Regions from separate parts of the Bradyrhizobium sp. ma5 genome, predicted to be linked through region 1. Evidence: riboswitches for the same ligand, from Rfam matches in the RefSeq annotation. Region 1 holds a riboswitch; the other holds the start of a gene.
What was found. A riboswitch is a leader RNA that binds a small molecule or an ion and turns the genes downstream of it on or off. The one in region 1 is predicted to bind glycine.
Positions count from the first base shown of each region.

Region 2: linked by a shared signal. The riboswitch ahead of ACE103_RS26245 (D-amino acid dehydrogenase) and the one ahead of gcvT (glycine cleavage system aminomethyltransferase GcvT) in region 1 are both predicted to bind glycine.

Region 1 is NZ_CP170156.1:5,766,025-5,774,234, reverse strand. Features, by position in the region: gene gcvP (aminomethyl-transferring glycine dehydrogenase) at 1-1,177, opposite strand, end outside; gene gcvH (glycine cleavage system protein GcvH) at 1,200-1,565, opposite strand; gene gcvT (glycine cleavage system aminomethyltransferase GcvT) at 1,586-2,731, opposite strand; glycine riboswitch at 2,872-2,962, opposite strand; gene alaS (alanine--tRNA ligase) at 3,165-5,837, shown strand; gene ACE103_RS27035 (cyclic nucleotide-gated ion channel) at 5,849-7,099, shown strand; gene ACE103_RS27030 (DUF3455 domain-containing protein) at 7,096-7,596, opposite strand; gene ACE103_RS27025 (NADP-dependent isocitrate dehydrogenase) at 7,633-8,210, opposite strand, start outside.
Region 2 is NZ_CP170156.1:5,601,940-5,610,149, reverse strand. Features, by position in the region: gene ACE103_RS26260 (ABC transporter permease) at 1-727, opposite strand, end outside; gene ACE103_RS26255 (ABC transporter permease) at 731-1,672, opposite strand; gene ACE103_RS26250 (ArgE/DapE family deacylase) at 1,935-3,251, opposite strand; gene ACE103_RS26245 (D-amino acid dehydrogenase) at 3,378-4,685, opposite strand; glycine riboswitch at 4,754-4,868, opposite strand; glycine riboswitch at 4,872-4,976, opposite strand; gene ACE103_RS26240 (M20/M25/M40 family metallo-hydrolase) at 5,068-6,198, opposite strand; gene ACE103_RS26235 (ABC transporter substrate-binding protein) at 6,468-8,087, shown strand; gene ACE103_RS26230 (hypothetical protein) at 8,169-8,210, opposite strand, start outside.

The sequences.
Region 1 (8,210 bases):
CGGTCACCGTATCGAAGAAGGCCTCGCTGGTCGGCGCAAAGCCGAGCTTGCGCAGGCCTGCTGCGAGCACGGTGGCGCGGCGATGCACGCCGCGTGCGATGTGGGCCAGGCCTTCGGGGCCGTGATACACCGCATACATCGAGGCGATCACGGCGAGCAGCACCTGCGCGGTGCAGATGTTGGAGGTCGCCTTCTCGCGGCGGATATGCTGCTCGCGGGTCTGCAGCGCCAGCCGATAGGCCGGTGCACCGCGCGAATCCACCGAAAGCCCGACGATGCGGCCGGGCAGCGAGCGTTTCAGCGTGTCGCGCACCGCCATGTAGGCGGCGTGCGGTCCGCCGTAACCCATCGGCACGCCGAACCGCTGCGCCGAGCCGATTGCGATGTCGGCGCCGAGCTCGCCGGGTGAGGTCAGCAGGGCCAGCGACAGCAGGTCCGCGGCCACGATCGCAAGCGCGCCCTTGGCGCGCAGCGATGCGATCGCCGGCCGGAGGTCGCGCACCGCGCCCGTCGTGCCCGGATATTGCAAGAGCGCGCCGAGCACGTCGGCCTTGTCGAGCTCGGTCAGGGGATCGCCGACGACGAGGGCCCAGCCCAGCGGCGCGGCGCGCGTGCGCATCACCGCCAGCGTCTGCGGATGCACTTCCTTGTCGACGAAGAACACCTTCGCCTTGACCTGCGAGTGGCGCTCGGCGAGCGCCATTGCCTCTGCGGCCGCGGTCGCCTCGTCGAGCAGCGAGGCGTTGGCGACGTCGAGCCCGGTGAGATCGCAGATCATGGTCTGGAAGTTGAACAGGGCTTCGAGCCGGCCCTGGCTGATCTCCGGCTGATACGGCGTGTAGGCGGTGTACCAGGCCGGGTTCTCCAGGATGTTGCGCTGGATCACCGCGGGCAGGATGGTGCCGGAATAGCCCTGGCCGATCAGCGAGGTGAACACCTGGTTCTGCGCGGCGAGTTCGCTCATATGCGCGAGCGCTTCGGTCTCGCTCAGCGCCCGGCCGAGATCGAGCGGCGCCTTCTGAAGGATCGACGCCGGCAGCGTCTCATTCATCAGCGCCTGCAGGCTCGCGGCGCCGACCGTTTCCAGCATCGCGTTGACGTCGCGCGGTGACGGTCCGATGTGGCGGCGGGCGAAATCGGTGGCAGCTTCGTTGATCGGCTTGAAGGGCGCGTTCATGACGTGGTCCTCGGCTTGATCCTCAGGCGGTGTGCGCGGCGTAGGCGGCCTCGTCCATCAGGCCGCCGAGCTCGCTTTTGTCGGCAATCTTCAGCTTGAAGAACCAGGCCTTGCCGCCCGCATCCGAATTGACCAGCGCGGGCTCGGCGGAGAGCGCCTCGTTGACCTCGACCACGTCGCCGGTGATCGGCGCGTAGACGTCTGAGGCGGCCTTGACGGATTCGACGACGGCGGCGGCCTCGGCCTTCTTCAGGCTGCGGCCGACCTTGGGCAGTTCGACGAACACGACGTCGCCAAGCTGCGATTGCGCGTAATCGGTGATCCCGATCGTGGCGACGTCGCCCTCGATGCGGAGCCATTCGTGGTCGGACGTGTACAGCGTCGTCATGGGGATCGATCCTTTGGCGTTTAGCGTTTGTAGGTGTTGGGGACGAAGGGCGTGGCGGCGACCTTGAGCGGTAGCCGCTGGCCGCGCACTTCGGCAAAAACGGTGGTGTCGAGCGCGGAAAGCGATGTCGGCAGGTAGCCCATCGCAACCGGCGCGTTGAGGCTCGGGCCGAAGCCGCCCGAGGTCACCTTGCCGATCTGCTCGGTCGAGGTCGGATCGGCAAACAGCATGGCACCTTCGCGCACCGGCGCGCGGCCGTCGGGCTTCAACCCGACGCGGCGGCGGGAAGCGCCTTGTGCGAACTGGGTGAGAATCTTGTCGGCGCCGGGGAAGCCGCCGGCGCGGGCGCCGCCACTGCGGCGGACCTTCTGCACCGACCATTCCAGCGCGCCTTCGACCGGCGTCGTCGTGGTGTCGATATCGTGGCCATAGAGGCAAAGCCCGGCCTCGAGGCGCAGGCTGTCGCGCGCGCCGAGCCCGATCGGCAGCACGTCGGGATTGTCCAGCAGCGCGGTGACCAGGGCTTCCGCCTTGTCGGCGGGCACGGAAATCTCAAAGCCGTCCTCGCCGGTATAGCCGGAGCGCGAGACGAAGCAGTCGATGTCGGCGACGCGGCGCGGTCCGGCGTCCATGAATTTCATCGAACTGACATCTGGGCAAAGTTTCGCCAGCGCCGATTCGGCTTTCGGCCCCTGCAGCGCGATCAGCGCGCGGTCGGCCAGTGGCACGATCTCGCAAGCTTCGGAGAGATGCGCGCGCAAATGCGCCTCGTCCTCGGCCTTGCAGGCGGCGTTGACGACCAGGAACAAATGATCGCCGAAATTCGCCACCATCAGGTCGTCAAGCAGGCCGCCGTCGTCGTTTGTGAATTGCGCGTAGCGCTGCCGTCCCGGCGCGATGCCGACAATGTCCTGCGGCACCAGTTTTTCCAGCGCGAGCGCCGCGTCACCGACCTTGCCGGATTTGGCCTTCAGCAGCAGTTGGCCCATGTGGGACACGTCGAACAGGCCTGCGTCCTTGCGGGTGTGCAGGTGCTCCTTCATCACGCCGGCCGTGTATTGCACCGGCATGTCGTAGCCGGCGAAGGGCACCATCTTGGCGCCGCGCGCCAGATGCAGCGCGTGCAGCGGGGTCTGTTTCAGCGGGGAGGTTTCGCGCGCAACCATCACAGGGCCCTCGCGGTTCCCGCCGGGGACCTATTTCCCCTTGAGAAACCTGCAGAAAGCCCCATCTGTCGCTGTGCCTGAGAGTATTATCCCGTCGGCGGGCGCGTCGGGGAGAACCCCAGCGCCTCTTTCCAGATGTCAGACGTCACGCGGTCCTTTTGCCTGAGAGTTTCCGGGGCGGTTGCTCCTTCGGCGCCGGCGGTAGGGCCGGTCTCTCCCGACGTGACGGGGTAACAGGTAGGTAGAAAACACGGCGCCACCAAGACTGTCAACGCAGCTGCAACAACTATCCAATGGGCTTTGTGCTCCCGCGGCAAGCCCATGATCCGCCTGCACAGTTTCTGGACACCGCAGCTGGCAATGTCTAAAAGCGTTCGGCCGGAAAATGACGCCTTTTTGCGGCTGGCCGGCCCCTTTTTCCGATTGGATGAACATGAGCAGCGTCAACGACATCAGGTCGACATTTCTGAACTTCTTCAAGGAGAACGGCCACGAGATCGTGGCGTCGTCGCCGCTGGTTCCGCGCAACGACCCGACCCTGATGTTCACCAATGCCGGCATGGTGCAGTTCAAGAACGTCTTCACCGGCGTCGAGAAGCGCGGCTATCAGCGCGCCACGACGTCGCAGAAGTGCGTGCGCGCCGGCGGCAAGCATAACGACCTCGACAATGTCGGCTACACCGCGCGCCATCTCACCTTCTTCGAGATGCTCGGCAACTTCTCGTTCGGCGACTACTTCAAGGAGCGCGCGATCGAGCTCGCCTGGAATCTGATCACCAAGGATTTCGGACTGAAGAAGGACAAGCTGCTCGTCACCGTCTACCACACCGACGACGAGGCGGCCGGCTTCTGGAAGAAGATCGCGGGCTTCTCGGACGATCGCATCATCCGCATCCCGACCTCGGACAATTTCTGGGCGATGGGCGATACCGGCCCGTGCGGTCCGTGCTCGGAGATCTTCATCGATCGCGGCGAGCATATCTGGGGCGGACCTCCCGGCAGCCCGGAGGAGGATGGCGATCGCTTTCTCGAGTTCTGGAACCTGGTGTTCATGCAGTACGAGCAGGTGACGAAGGAGGAGCGCGTCGCGCTGCCGCGTCCCTCGATCGACACCGGCATGGGGCTGGAGCGCATGGCCTGCATCCTGCAGGGCGTCGAGAGCGTGTTCGAGACCGATCTGTTCCGCCATCTGATCGATGCGGCTGCTTCGGCCCTCGGCCATGGGCCGAACGAGCAGAACGTGGCGTCGTACCGGGTGATGGCCGACCATCTGCGCTCCTCGGCGTTCCTGATCGCCGATGGTGTGCTGCCGTCGAACGAGGGCCGCGGCTATGTGCTGCGCCGGATTATGCGCCGCGCGATGCGCCATGCGCAGCTGCTCGGCGCGAGCGAGCCGCTGATGCATCGCCTGGTCTGGGCGCTGGTCCGCGAGATGGGCCAGGCCTATCCGGACCTGGTCCGTGCCGAGAAGCTGATCGAGGAGACGCTGCAGCTGGAAGAGACCCGCTTCCGCAAGACGCTGGTGCGGGGACTATCGATCCTCGACGAGAAGAGCGCCGGCCTCAAGAAGGGCGACATGTTCGACGGCGACACCGCGTTCACGCTGTACGACACTTATGGCTTCCCGCTGGACCTGACGCAGGATGCGCTGAAGTCGCGCGGCATCAGCGTCGACCAGGCATCGTTCACCGACGCGATGAACCGCCAGCGCGAGAAGGCGCGCGCCTCCTGGGCAGGCTCCGGCGAGGCGGCGACCGAGACGATCTGGTTCCCGCTGCGTGAGAAGCTCGGCGCGACCGAATTCCTCGGCTACGAGACCGAGAGCGCGGAAGGCGTGGTGACGGCGCTGGTCAGGGACGGCGCCGAGGTCGACGGCCTCAAGGCCGGCGAGAGCGGCGCGATCGTGCTGAACCAGACGCCGTTCTACGCTGAGTCCGGTGGTCAGGTCGGTGACGTCGGCATCCTCACCGGCGAGGGGGTCAAGTTCCGCGTGACCGATATGCAGAAGAAGGCCGGCGACCTGTTCGTGCATGTCGGCACCGTGGAGCAGGGCACCCTGAACGTCGGCACGGCCTTGCAGCTCGAGGTCGACCACGCCAGGCGTTCGTCGATCCGCGCCAACCACTCGGCGACGCATCTGCTGCACGAGGCGCTGCGCCAGGTGCTCGGCGATCACATCGCGCAGCGTGGCTCGCTGGTGGCGCCCGATCGCCTGCGCTTCGACTTCGTGCATCCGAAGCCGATCACGCCGGAAGAGCTCGCCCGGGTCGAGGACATCGCCAACGACGTCGTGCTCGAGAATGACGAGGTCACGACCCGCATCATGGGTGTCGACGATGCCCGCGAGGCCGGTGCGCGCGCGCTGTTCGGCGAGAAATACGGTGACGAGGTTCGGGTTGTCTCGATGGGCAAGAGCGCCCGCGAGCACGGCCAGAACGCGCTTGGCTGGTCGGTCGAGCTCTGCGGCGGCACCCATGTCCGCCGCACCGGCGACATCGGCCTGATTTCGGTGACCGGCGAGAGCGCGGTCGCCTCCGGCGTCCGCCGCATCGAGGCGCTGACCGGGCATCATGCGCGCAAGCACGCCAATGACACCATGACGCTGGCGAAGACCGCGGCGGCCGAGCTGCGCACCTCGATCGAGGACGTGCCGGCGCGCATCGCAGCCCTGATGGAGGAGCGCAAGAAGCTCGAGCGCGACCTGTCGGACGCCCGCAAGAAGCTCGCGATGGGCGGCGGTTCGTCGTCGAACGGTGCCGCCTCCGGCGTTCGCGAGGTCGGCAACGTCAAGCTGCTCGCACGCGCGGTCGAGGGCGTCGAGACCAAGGACCTGAAGAGCCTCGTCGACGACGGCAAGAAGCAGATCGGCTCCGGCGTGGTCGCGATCGTCGGCGTCACCGAAGACGGTAAGGCCGGCATCGTGGTCGGCGTCACCGCCGACCTGACCTCGCGCTTCAACGCGGTCGAGTTGGTGCGCAAGGGCTCCGAGGTGCTCGGCGGCAAGGGCGGCGGCGGCCGGCCCGACATGGCGCAGGCCGGCGGGCCGGACGGCGCCAAGGCGGACGCCGCGCTGTCGGCAATTGAACAAGCGATGGCCGGCGCCTGACGGAGAGGCTGATCGTGGCGACGGCTCCGCTCAAGCCCACGATCAGCGATCCCGGGCTGCGCGAGCGTCTCTACGAGCTGCTTGAGCAGGACCACCTGCCATATTCGGTCGGCTCGCGCTTCGTCCGGCTCGTCGTCGCGATCATCACCGTCGATGTGCTGGCCGCGATCCTGGCGTCGGTGCCGGAGATCGATGCGCAGTTCGGGTGGCTGTTCACAGCGATCGAGATCGCCGCCGTGATCGCCTTCGCGCTGGAATATGCCGCGCGGCTCTGGAGTGTGGTCGGCCGCTCGCTGCGCGACATGACGCCGTTGCAGGCACGGCTGGAATACGCCTTCTCGGCGCTCGGCGTCATCGACCTGCTCGCCTTCCTGCCATCGGCCATCGCGCTTGCGATCGGTGACAAGACCGCGCTGGTGCTGTTCGGCATGCTGCCATTCCTCAAGCTGGTGCGGTATTCGACCGCGATGCGCTCGCTGCTGGCGGCGCTGCATGCCGAGCGGCGCACGCTGTTCGGCTGCGTCGTGATCCTGACCGGCGCGGTTCTGCTGTTCGCTTCGCTGCTCTATGCCATCGAGCACAAGGTGCAGCCGGACAAGTTCGGCACCATGCCGCAGGCGATGTGGTGGGCGATCGTGACGCTCGGCACCGTCGGTTACGGCGACGTCGTGCCGGTGACGCCGCTCGGCCGTATCGTCACGGTGGTTGCGATCGTGGTCGGCTTTGCGATGATCGCGCTGCCAGTCGCGATCGTCTCGACTGCGTTCGCCGACGAGGTGCGGCGCCGCGACTTCGTCGTCACCTGGGGCATGCTGGCGCGGGTGCCGCTGTTCTCGCACCTCAACGCCGCCGACATCGCCGACATCATGCGGCTGTTGCGGTCACAGACCATCGAGGCCGGCGAGGTGCTGGTGCGGCGCGGCGATGCGGCGTCGTCGATGTATTTCATCACCGCCGGCGAGGTCGAGATCGACCTGCCGAGCCAGCGGGTGCGGCTTGCCGACGGCGCGTTCTTCGGCGAGATCGCGCTGCTCCGGCGGACCAACCGTTCCGGCACAGTGACGGCGATGCGGAAGACCAAGCTGCTGCTGCTCGATGCGCAGGACTTCCATGCCCTGATCGAGCGGATGCCGGCGCTCGCCGCCCATGTCAGAGAGACGGCGGAGGCGCGGCTCGCCGATCCGCTCACCGCCGGTGGTGACCTTGCCGCCAGCGAGATCGCCCAGGCGCCGCACGAGACCGACGGCGGCATCCGCGATTAGTCGCGGCGCAGAAACACGTAATCCGCCGAATACGCCGCGCTCTTCAACGCGCCTGATTTGTCGCAGGCGCCGTTGAGTTCGCCGCCCGAGGTGTTGATCCGCTGCACGGTGGCGACACTCGACAGCAGGCCGTTGCCGCGGTGGGCGATCACCTCGAGCTTCAGCCAGGGAATGTCAGCTGACGTTGCGCCGGGCGCGCTGCCCGCGGTGCGGGCGGTCACGGCGCTGCCGTCGACATGCTCCCAGTTCGGCCCCGCATAGTGCCGGCCGACGGTGCGGCCACCGGCAATCAGGGTGGCGACCGGTTCGCGGAATGACCAGGCGAGCTTGCCGTCGATAACCGGCTTGCACTCATAGACCTGCACGCCCTCGGCGTGGGTGGTGAGGACCGCAGTCTCGTCGGGCGCCGCGACGGGGTCGGGCAGGGGATCGGCAGCGAGTGCCGCCGATCCGGTCAGCAACAAGGAGGCTAGCGTCACCCGGCCGAGAAGGGTCATGGTCACGCTCGCTATTGTGTCCGGAAACAGCGGCCGTCAGGCCGCCATCGCCTTCCCGAGATTGTCGGCGACCTTGTCGAGGAAGCCGGTGGTCGAGAGCCAGCGCTGATCTGCGCCGACCAGGAGCGCGAGGTCCTTGGTCATGTAGCCCTCTTCGACGGTCGCGACGCAGACCTTCTCCAGCGTGGTGGCGAACTTCGCCAGCGCCTCGTTGTTGTCGAGCTTGGCACGGTGGGCGAGGCCACGGGTCCAGGCGAAGATCGACGCGATCGAGTTGGTCGAGGTCTCCTTGCCCTTCTGATGCTCGCGGTAGTGGCGGGTCACGGTGCCGTGGGCGGCTTCGGCTTCCACCGTCTTGCCGTCCGGGGTGAGCAGCACCGAGGTCATCAGGCCGAGCGAGCCGTAGCCCTGGGCCACAGTGTCGGACTGCACGTCGCCGTCATAGTTCTTGCAGGCCCAGACATAGCCGCCGGACCACTTCAGCGCCGAGGCCACCATGTCATCGATCAGGCGGTGCTCGTAGGTCAGGCCCTTGGCCTCGAATTCCTTCTTGAACTCGCGGTCGTAGATGTCCTGGAAGATGTCCTTGAAGCGGCCGTCATAGACCTTCAGAA
Region 2 (8,210 bases), 160 kb from region 1:
CCCAGGTCGGCGTTTCCGGCGAGATGCCGGCGCCGAGGAACGACAGGATCGCCTCGGTCAGGATCGCGGATGCGCAGACGTAAGTGCCTTGCACGATCAGCGGCGCGATCGTGTTCGGCATCAAATGCCGCCACATGATCTTCGGCAGGCTCGAGCCGAGCGAGATCGCGGCCTCGACATAGGGCTCCTCGCGCGCGGTCAGCACCACCGAGCGCACCAGCCGCGCCACGCGCGGGATCTCGGGGATGGTGATCGCGATCATCACGGTCCAGATGCTGGCGCCAGACAGCGACACCACGGCGATCGCGAGCAGGATGGCGGGGATCGCCATCAAGCCGTCCATCACGCGCATCATCACCGCGTCGACCCAGCGGAAGAAGCCGGCGACGAGGCCGATCAGCAGCCCGATGGCGATCGAGCAGACGGCAGCGCCGAGCCCGATCAACAGCGAGATCCGTGCGCCATAGATGACGCGCGACAACAGGTCGCGTCCATAGGCGTCGGTGCCGAGCAGGTATTGCGCGCTTGACGGCTTCAGCCGTTGCGACGGCGTCAGCAAGAGTGGATCATGAGGCGCAAGGAGCGGCGCGAAGATCGCCATCAGGATAATCAGGACGAGGCAGATCGTCGCAACCGCGATGATCGGCGTCGACGCCAGGAAGCCGAACTTGACGCGGAACGGCCGGGTGACGGGGATAGAGGATTCGGGAAGGGTTTCGATCGCCATTGCTCAGTACCGGATGCGAGGATCGAGCAGGGTGTAGGCGAGGTCGATCAAGAGATTGACCGCGACATAGATACCCGATGTCAAAAGGATCATGGCCTGGATCACCGGATAGTCGCGCGCCAGCACCGCATCGACGGTGAGGCGGCCGATGCCGGGCAGGTTGAACACGCTCTCGGTGACGACGACGCCCGAGATCAGCAGCGCGAAGCCGGAGCCGATCACGGTGATGACCGGAACCGCGGCGTTGCGCAGCGCATGGCGCATCAGTACGCCGCTCTCGCCGATGCCCTTGGCGCGCGCCGTGCGCACGTAGTCCTCGCCCAACACGTCGAGCATCGAGGCCCGCGTCATGCGCGCGATCAACGCGACATAGATGAAGGAGAGGGTGCAGGTCGGCAGAATGATGCGTTCGAAGAACGGACCGAAGCCGGCCGAGATGCTCTTGAAGCCCTGCACCGGCACCCAGCGCAGATCGATCGCAAACACCTGGATCAGCACATAGCCGATCACGAACACCGGCACCGAGAAGCCGAGCACCGACAGCCCCATCACGAAGCGGTCGATCCAGGTGCCGTGTTTCCACGCCGCGATCACGCCGAGCGGCACCGCCACCAGGATCGAGAGGACGATAGTGGCGAGCGCGACCGAGATCGAGGGCTCGAGGCGCGGACCGATCATTTCGAGGATCGGCTTGTTCGAGATCAGGGAGACGCCGAGGTCGCCGTGCAGCAGCTTGGCGACCCAGGTATAAAACTGGATGTAGATCGGCTCGTTGAGACCAAGCGAGGTGCGGATGCGGTCGAGCTGTTCCGGTGTCGCATTGTCGCCGGCAAGAATTGCGGCCGGGTCACCCGGCGTCAGCCGCAGCAACAGAAACACGAACAGTGCCACCACGCCCATCACGGGAATGGCGGCGAGGATTCGGCGGAGGAGATAGCCGATCATCGCTGCTATCTCCTGCCGTCAGATGGTGCGAGGCGAAGGCTGGGCCGCATCATACTCATGGTGTCCCCGTGATGTGTCTCATGCGCTTCTGCGTCTTGTCTCAAGGCTAGCGCGAACGTGATGAATTTGCAGGCAAATACTGTGCCAATGGCGACGTCATATCAAGGCGCGGTTCAGGCCGTCGGAGCCTCCTTTGGTCTGAAGCTGCTATTTCGAATTGCACATGTCGCCATGTGCCACCGACCTGAAACGGGAAGTCTATTCACGCTTTCGCCACGCCGCACCAATTGGCGACGAACAGTGCAATGCTCTGCGTTGTCTTGCGAAGGCTGTCGAGCTCGACACGTTCGTTGAACGCATGCGGGCCGATACCGTACGGACCATAGCAAAGGGCAGGGATGCCGTAGTCGACGCAATAGTAGCGGGTGTCGTTGACGGCGGTAGACAGGCGCTCCTGCATCGGCGCCTGGAAGATGGAATGATGGGCTGCCGACAAAGCTGCTTCCGCTTCGCTGCCCGGTTCGCACACCGCCGCGTCTGCCTGAAAACCGCTCCACACGAGCTCGGCCGGATTGTCGGACAGAAAGTCGTCGGCCTTGTGCGCTTCGGTCAGGCATTCCTCGATGCCACGCATCGCCTGCTGCGGTGTCTCGCCCGGCAGGAGACCAAGCCGGCAATCCAGCTCGCACCACGCCGCTGTCGAACTGGCCCAATCGCCGCCTTTAATGATCCCGACGTTGAACTTGATCGGGTTCTTGACGCTGCGGAACCAGCTGTTGTCGAGCGCCCGGGCATTGAGCGCCTTGGTGTAATCCTGGAACGCGCGCACCAGATGCATCGCAGCCAGGATGGCGCTCGTGCCGGTCTCGGAATAGGCGACATGCACCGGCGTGCCGCGAACGCGCAGTCGAAACCAGACGGCGCCGACCTGGGCGCGCGTCAGTGTGTGTCCGGTCGGTTCGGGAATCAGGCAGGCGTCGGCGCGATAGCCACGCATCAAGGTCGACAGCGCGCCGTTGCCGGTGCTCTCTTCCTCGGTCACGGTCTGCAGATGGACGCGTCCGCCCGGGGCATAGCCGGCGTCTCTGATAGCATCGAGCGCGAAGATCATTGCCGAGACACCGGCCTTCATGTCTTGCGCGCCGCGCCCGAACATCCAGCCGTCGTGCACGGCGCCCGAGAACGGCGGCTGCTCCCAAAGATCAGCGGGCCCCTCCGGCACCACGTCGATATGACCTTGCAGGATCAGGCTGCGTCCGCTGCCTTTGCTGTCGAGCGTCGCAACGACCTGCTGCGATCCGGCAAGGTCGATGCCGTCCATCGGCGCAGCCTTCGGATGACTCATCAGATTGACGTCGGCAAGGCTGAACGTATCGACGTCGTAGCGGCGCCTTGCGAATTGCTCGGCCAGCCAAGCTTGTTGCGGCGTTTCCTGTCCGCGCAAGCTGCGGAACTGCACCATGCGCGACAGGAACGCGACCTGATCGTCGAAGTTTCGATCGACGGCCGCGCACAGCTCCGCGGCAATCTGATCCGGCTTGGTCAGCGTCTCACGCGTGTCCGCCACCCCAATGCGCATTGTCCCCTCCCGCGCTGAAGCGCTTTTCCCCATTGTGACGCTAGACGTTGTCATGCGGTGTTTCTCTGCGAATTCCGACTTGGCCACATGCAAATACGCTCATATTCTTCCTCGCCGGCCGGATAATTAGAGGAAAGCTGCGCGGGTGGTCTCGGTCGCATCGACCGGCGACGGCACCATCGAGGGCGTGTCGAGGTCGCGCCAGTCATCGATCGCCCCTGCCACCATCTGCGCCGTCGCAGCCGACAGCGTCCAGCCGAGATGACCGTGGCCGGTGTTGTAGAACACGCCCGGAATCCGTCCGGCGCGAACCACCGGCATCATGTTCGGCATCATCGGGCGCAGGCCGGCCCATGGCACGACTTTCGACGTGTCGACACCGGGGAAATGCTGCCGTACCCAATCCACCAGCGGCTGGATGCGGTCGGCGCGAATGTCGAGGTTGAAGCCGTTGAATTCGGCCGTGCCGGCGACGCGGAAGCGGTCGGCGCCGAGCCGGCTGGTGACGATCTTCGCGGCTTCATCGAGCAGGCTGACGGTAGGCGCGGCGTCCCGGCTTTGCGGCGCATCGAGCTGCACGGTGATCGAATAGCCCTTCACCGGATAGACGTTGACGCGGTCGTTGAGCAGGCCGGCAAAGTGGCGGCTCGCGACACCAGCGCAAATCACGATGCCGTCCGCCTGCAACTCGTGTCGTGTTGCGACGTCAGCATCGTGCGAAGCGGCTTCGTTCCAGCCGATGCGGAAACCGTTATCGCCGTGCGCGATCGCGTCGACATCGGCCTCATGGACGAAGCTCGCACCGCGGCGGATGCAGGCGTCGGCGAGGCCGCGGGTGAACTTGTGGATATCGCCGGTGGCGTCCGACGGCGTGAAGAAGCCGCCATAGCAGGTGGTCTGCAGCGCGGGTTCGATGCTGCGGATTTCGTCCGCCGTCACCGGCCGGCGGTCGAGTCCGCCTTGCTGCAGCAGCGTGTTGACGCGCAGGCCTGCCTCGAATCCGGCCTTGTCGTGATAGACGTGCAGGATGCCGCGGCGTTCGAGATCGAAGGCGATGTTCTCGCGCTGGGCGATTGAGAACAGATGCTTGCGCGCTTCGATTGCGAGCCGCGTGGTCTCGATGGTGTTGGTGCGATAGCGGCCGATGTGGCCGACGAACTCGCCGATCCAGGAATATTTGTGCCAGCTCGGCTTCGGATTCATCAAGAGCGGCGCGTCGCTTCGAAGCATCCAGCGCAGCCCCTTGAGAATGGTCGCGGCGCTGTTCCACACCTCCGCGTTGCTGGCGGAAAGCTGTCCGCCGTTGGCGAATGAGGTTTCCATCGCGGCGTAGCGATGCCTGTCGAGGACAGTCACCCGGTAGCCGCGTTCGAGCAGGGCATAGGCCGTCGTCACGCCGGTGATGCCGGCGCCAATGATTGCGATGTGAGGCATGGTGGTCTTCAGGCTCCCGTGTGTTAGAGTCGCCGAACCACCGGTGAAACCGGCTGTTTCGACGCCCCATCTGTCACGGTACCTGAGAGCTTGATCCGCATCGGGCCTCGGCCCAATAGCAGACTATCCCCTTCGGTGGACGTCATGGCCGTTTCCATTTGGCCATGCCGTCTCTCTCCAGATCGTCCTGACGATACAGTCCTTTTGCCTGAGAGTTTCCGGGGCGGTTGCTCCGTCGGCGCCGAAGCACAACACGAATGTTGTCGCCTCGATCTCTCCCGCATCGTCGTGTTGGACGGCCGGACCGTAGGCGAAGCCAAAAAATTGGACAAGGCTAAATTTCGGTCCGGCAGTGCCAACGTGTTGTGCAGTGCAAATCGAATTAATCGAGCGTCGCCAGCAGTGCCGCCATCAGGCGGCCACGCTCGGCGAGGCTCTCGACTTCGATATGTTCGTTCAAAGTGTGGGCGTCGGCGCCCCGTACGCCGAGGCCGTCGAGGGTCGGGATGCCCATCGCGCCGGTGAAGTTGCCGTCAGAGCCGCCGCCGGCGCTGCCATGCGGCAAATCAAGACCCATATCGGCGGCGAGACGCTTTGCCTTTTCATAGAGCGCCATGGTGCCGGCATCCGGCTCCCACACCGGGCGCGTGACGCCGCGCGTGACGTTGAATGTCACGTCATTTGCCGTACCCGACAGCGCCAGCATGCGCTCGACGCCGCGGTCGAGATCGGACTGGCGCTTGGCCATGCTGAGCGCTTCGCCGGTGCAGGTCGTTGCGACGCAATTGACCCATTGGCCGCCATGCACGATGCCGACCGAGAAGGTGCAGTCTTCGGTGGTCATGCCGTCGATGGCAATGATTTGCCGGGCCATTTCGCGGATCGCGGAACGGCCGGAGGACAACGTCGCGCCGGCATGGCTCGGCTTGCCGACGGCTTCCAGATTGAAGCGCGCGATCGCGTAGCGGCCGGTGACGACGCCGTTGTTCGGCCGGCCGGGCTCCGGGACCAGCACGTATTTGTTGCGTGCGGCTTCGGCCTCGATGATGTCGCGCGTCGACGGCGTGCCGACCTCCTCATCGGGCGTGAACAGCACCGTGATCGGCAGCGGCGTGGTAAAGGACGCGCGCGCCAACTGTCGGATCGCCTCGATCGACAGATAGTTGCCGCCCTTCATGTCGAAGATGCCGGGCCCGAAGCACTTGTTGCCTTCGCGCCGCCACGCCAGCTTCTCGATGGTGCCGACCGGGTGCACGGTGTCCAGATGGCCGGCGATCAGGATGCCGGGCTGACCTTGTTTTGGATGGGGAAAGCGGGCGCGGACGCAGCCGGCAAAGCCCTGGCGTCCCGCGATGCGTTCGATCGTCGCACCCATCACCGCCATTTCGCGCGCGGCGAGGTCGAGCATGCGCTCGACTGCGGCCGCGTCCCATGTCGGGCTCTCGCATTCCACCCAGCTGCGCAGCCCCTGCAGCATCGCTTCGGAATCAAAAGGAAGATTGGCGGGGTTCATGTCTTTTCTCTCTTGTTGTTTGTTCGCGCCGATACGCGTTCGCGTGCCGTACGAAAAGCTCGGAAGATGCGTTTGTAAAGTCAAATGCGCTGCACCCGCCGCTCATTCGTTCGTATACATTTGATCCTGCCGGAAACCGATTGACGCGCATTGCGCTTGATGCAAGTCTCGATTTCACAAGCCATACAGCATGTTAGTTCGCCTAAATAACGAACCGCATGCATAACGAATAAGCCGGCTTTGACCAGTTACACGTCAGGAGAAATTGCATGTTGCCTATCTCGCGTTGGAAGCACCGCACGCTAGCGGCTGCGTTGACGGCGCTCGCGTTGTCGTTCGCGCCGCAGGAATTGTCGTTTGCACCGCAGGCCATGGCCGCGGGCAAGACCATCACCGCGGTGATGCATTCGGATCTGCGCGTCATCGATCCGATCCTGACCACGGCGTACATCACGCGAGACCATGGCTACATGGTTTTCGACACGCTGGTGGCGACCGACTCCAACTTCAAGATCCAGCCGCAGATGGCCGACTGGAAGGTATCCGACGACAAGCTCACTTACACGTTCACGCTGCGCGACGGCCTGAAGTGGCACGATGGAACGCCGGTGACTGCCGAAGACTGCGTCGCCTCGCTGAAGCGCTGGGCCAAGGTCGACGGCATGGGCCAGAAGCTGATGGACTTCACGGCGAGCCTGGAGGCCACCGACGCGAAGACGATCACGCTGAAGCTGAAGGAGCCCTACGGCCTGGTGCTGGATTCGATCGGCAAGCCATCGTCGCGCGTCGCGTTCATGATGCCGAAGCGGCTGGCCGAAACCCCGCCGGACAAGCCGATCCCGGAGCAGATCGGCTCGGGCCCGTTCAAATTCGTTCAGGCCGAATTCCAGCCGGGCGTGAAGGCGGTCTATGTCAAGAACACGGACTACGTGCCGCGCAAGGAGCCGGCGAGCTGGACCGCGGGCGGCAAGGTCGTGAAGGTTGACCGCGTCGAGTGGGTCACGATGGCCGATGCGCAGACGGCGATGAATGCGCTGCAATCCGGCGACATCGATTTCCTGGAGAACCCGTCGTTCGACACGTTGTCGATCCTGGAAGGCGACAAGGACCTGAAGGTCGAGACGCTGAACAAGTTCGGCTTCCAGACGCTCGGCCGCATGAACTTCCTCTATCCGCCGTTCGACAACATCAAGGTTCGCCAGGCTGCCCTGATGGCGATCAACCAGAAGCAGGTGCTCGACGCGCTGGTCGGCAATCCCAAGTATTACAAGACCTGCGTCTCCTTCTTCATCTGCGATACGCCGTTCGCGTCCGAGGTCGGCGGTGAGACGTTGTTGAAGGGCGGCGACATGGCGGCGGCCAAGAAGGCGCTTGCCGAGTCGGGCTATGATGGCACGCCCGTCGTCATCATGGCGCCCGGCGACGTCACCACGCTCAAGGCGCAGCCGGTTGTTGTGGCCCAGCAACTGCGCGACGCCGGCTTCAAGGTCGACCTGCAGGCCACCGACTGGCAGACCGTGGTGACCCGCCGCGCCAGCCAGAAGGCGCCGAAGGATGGCGGCTGGAACATGTTCTTCACCAACTGGGTCAGTGCCGACGTCTCCAACCCGATCTCCAACCTCTCGATCGGCGGCCAGGGCAAGAATGGCGGATGGTTCGGCTGGGCCGACGATCCGAAGATCGAACAGCTGAAGGACGCCTTCGTTCGCGCGCCGTCGCTCGACGAGCAGAAGAAGATCGCGGCCGATATCCAGAAGGAAGCCTACGAGCAGGTCATCTACATTCCGCTCGGTCAGTATCAGGGTCCGAGCGCCTGGCGGAAGTCGCTGTCCGGTGTGCTCGATGGTCCGGCGACGCCGATCTTCTGGAATGTCGACAAGTCCGAGTAAGCTTGCAGGTTGACGCAATACGAGTGGCCGGGACTTGTCCCGGCCATTTTTCGTTTCGCGCCGTCTGCGCGACGGCGTTCCTTAATTGCCGTGGCCCGATTTCGCGTTGCTCGTGCTCGACAG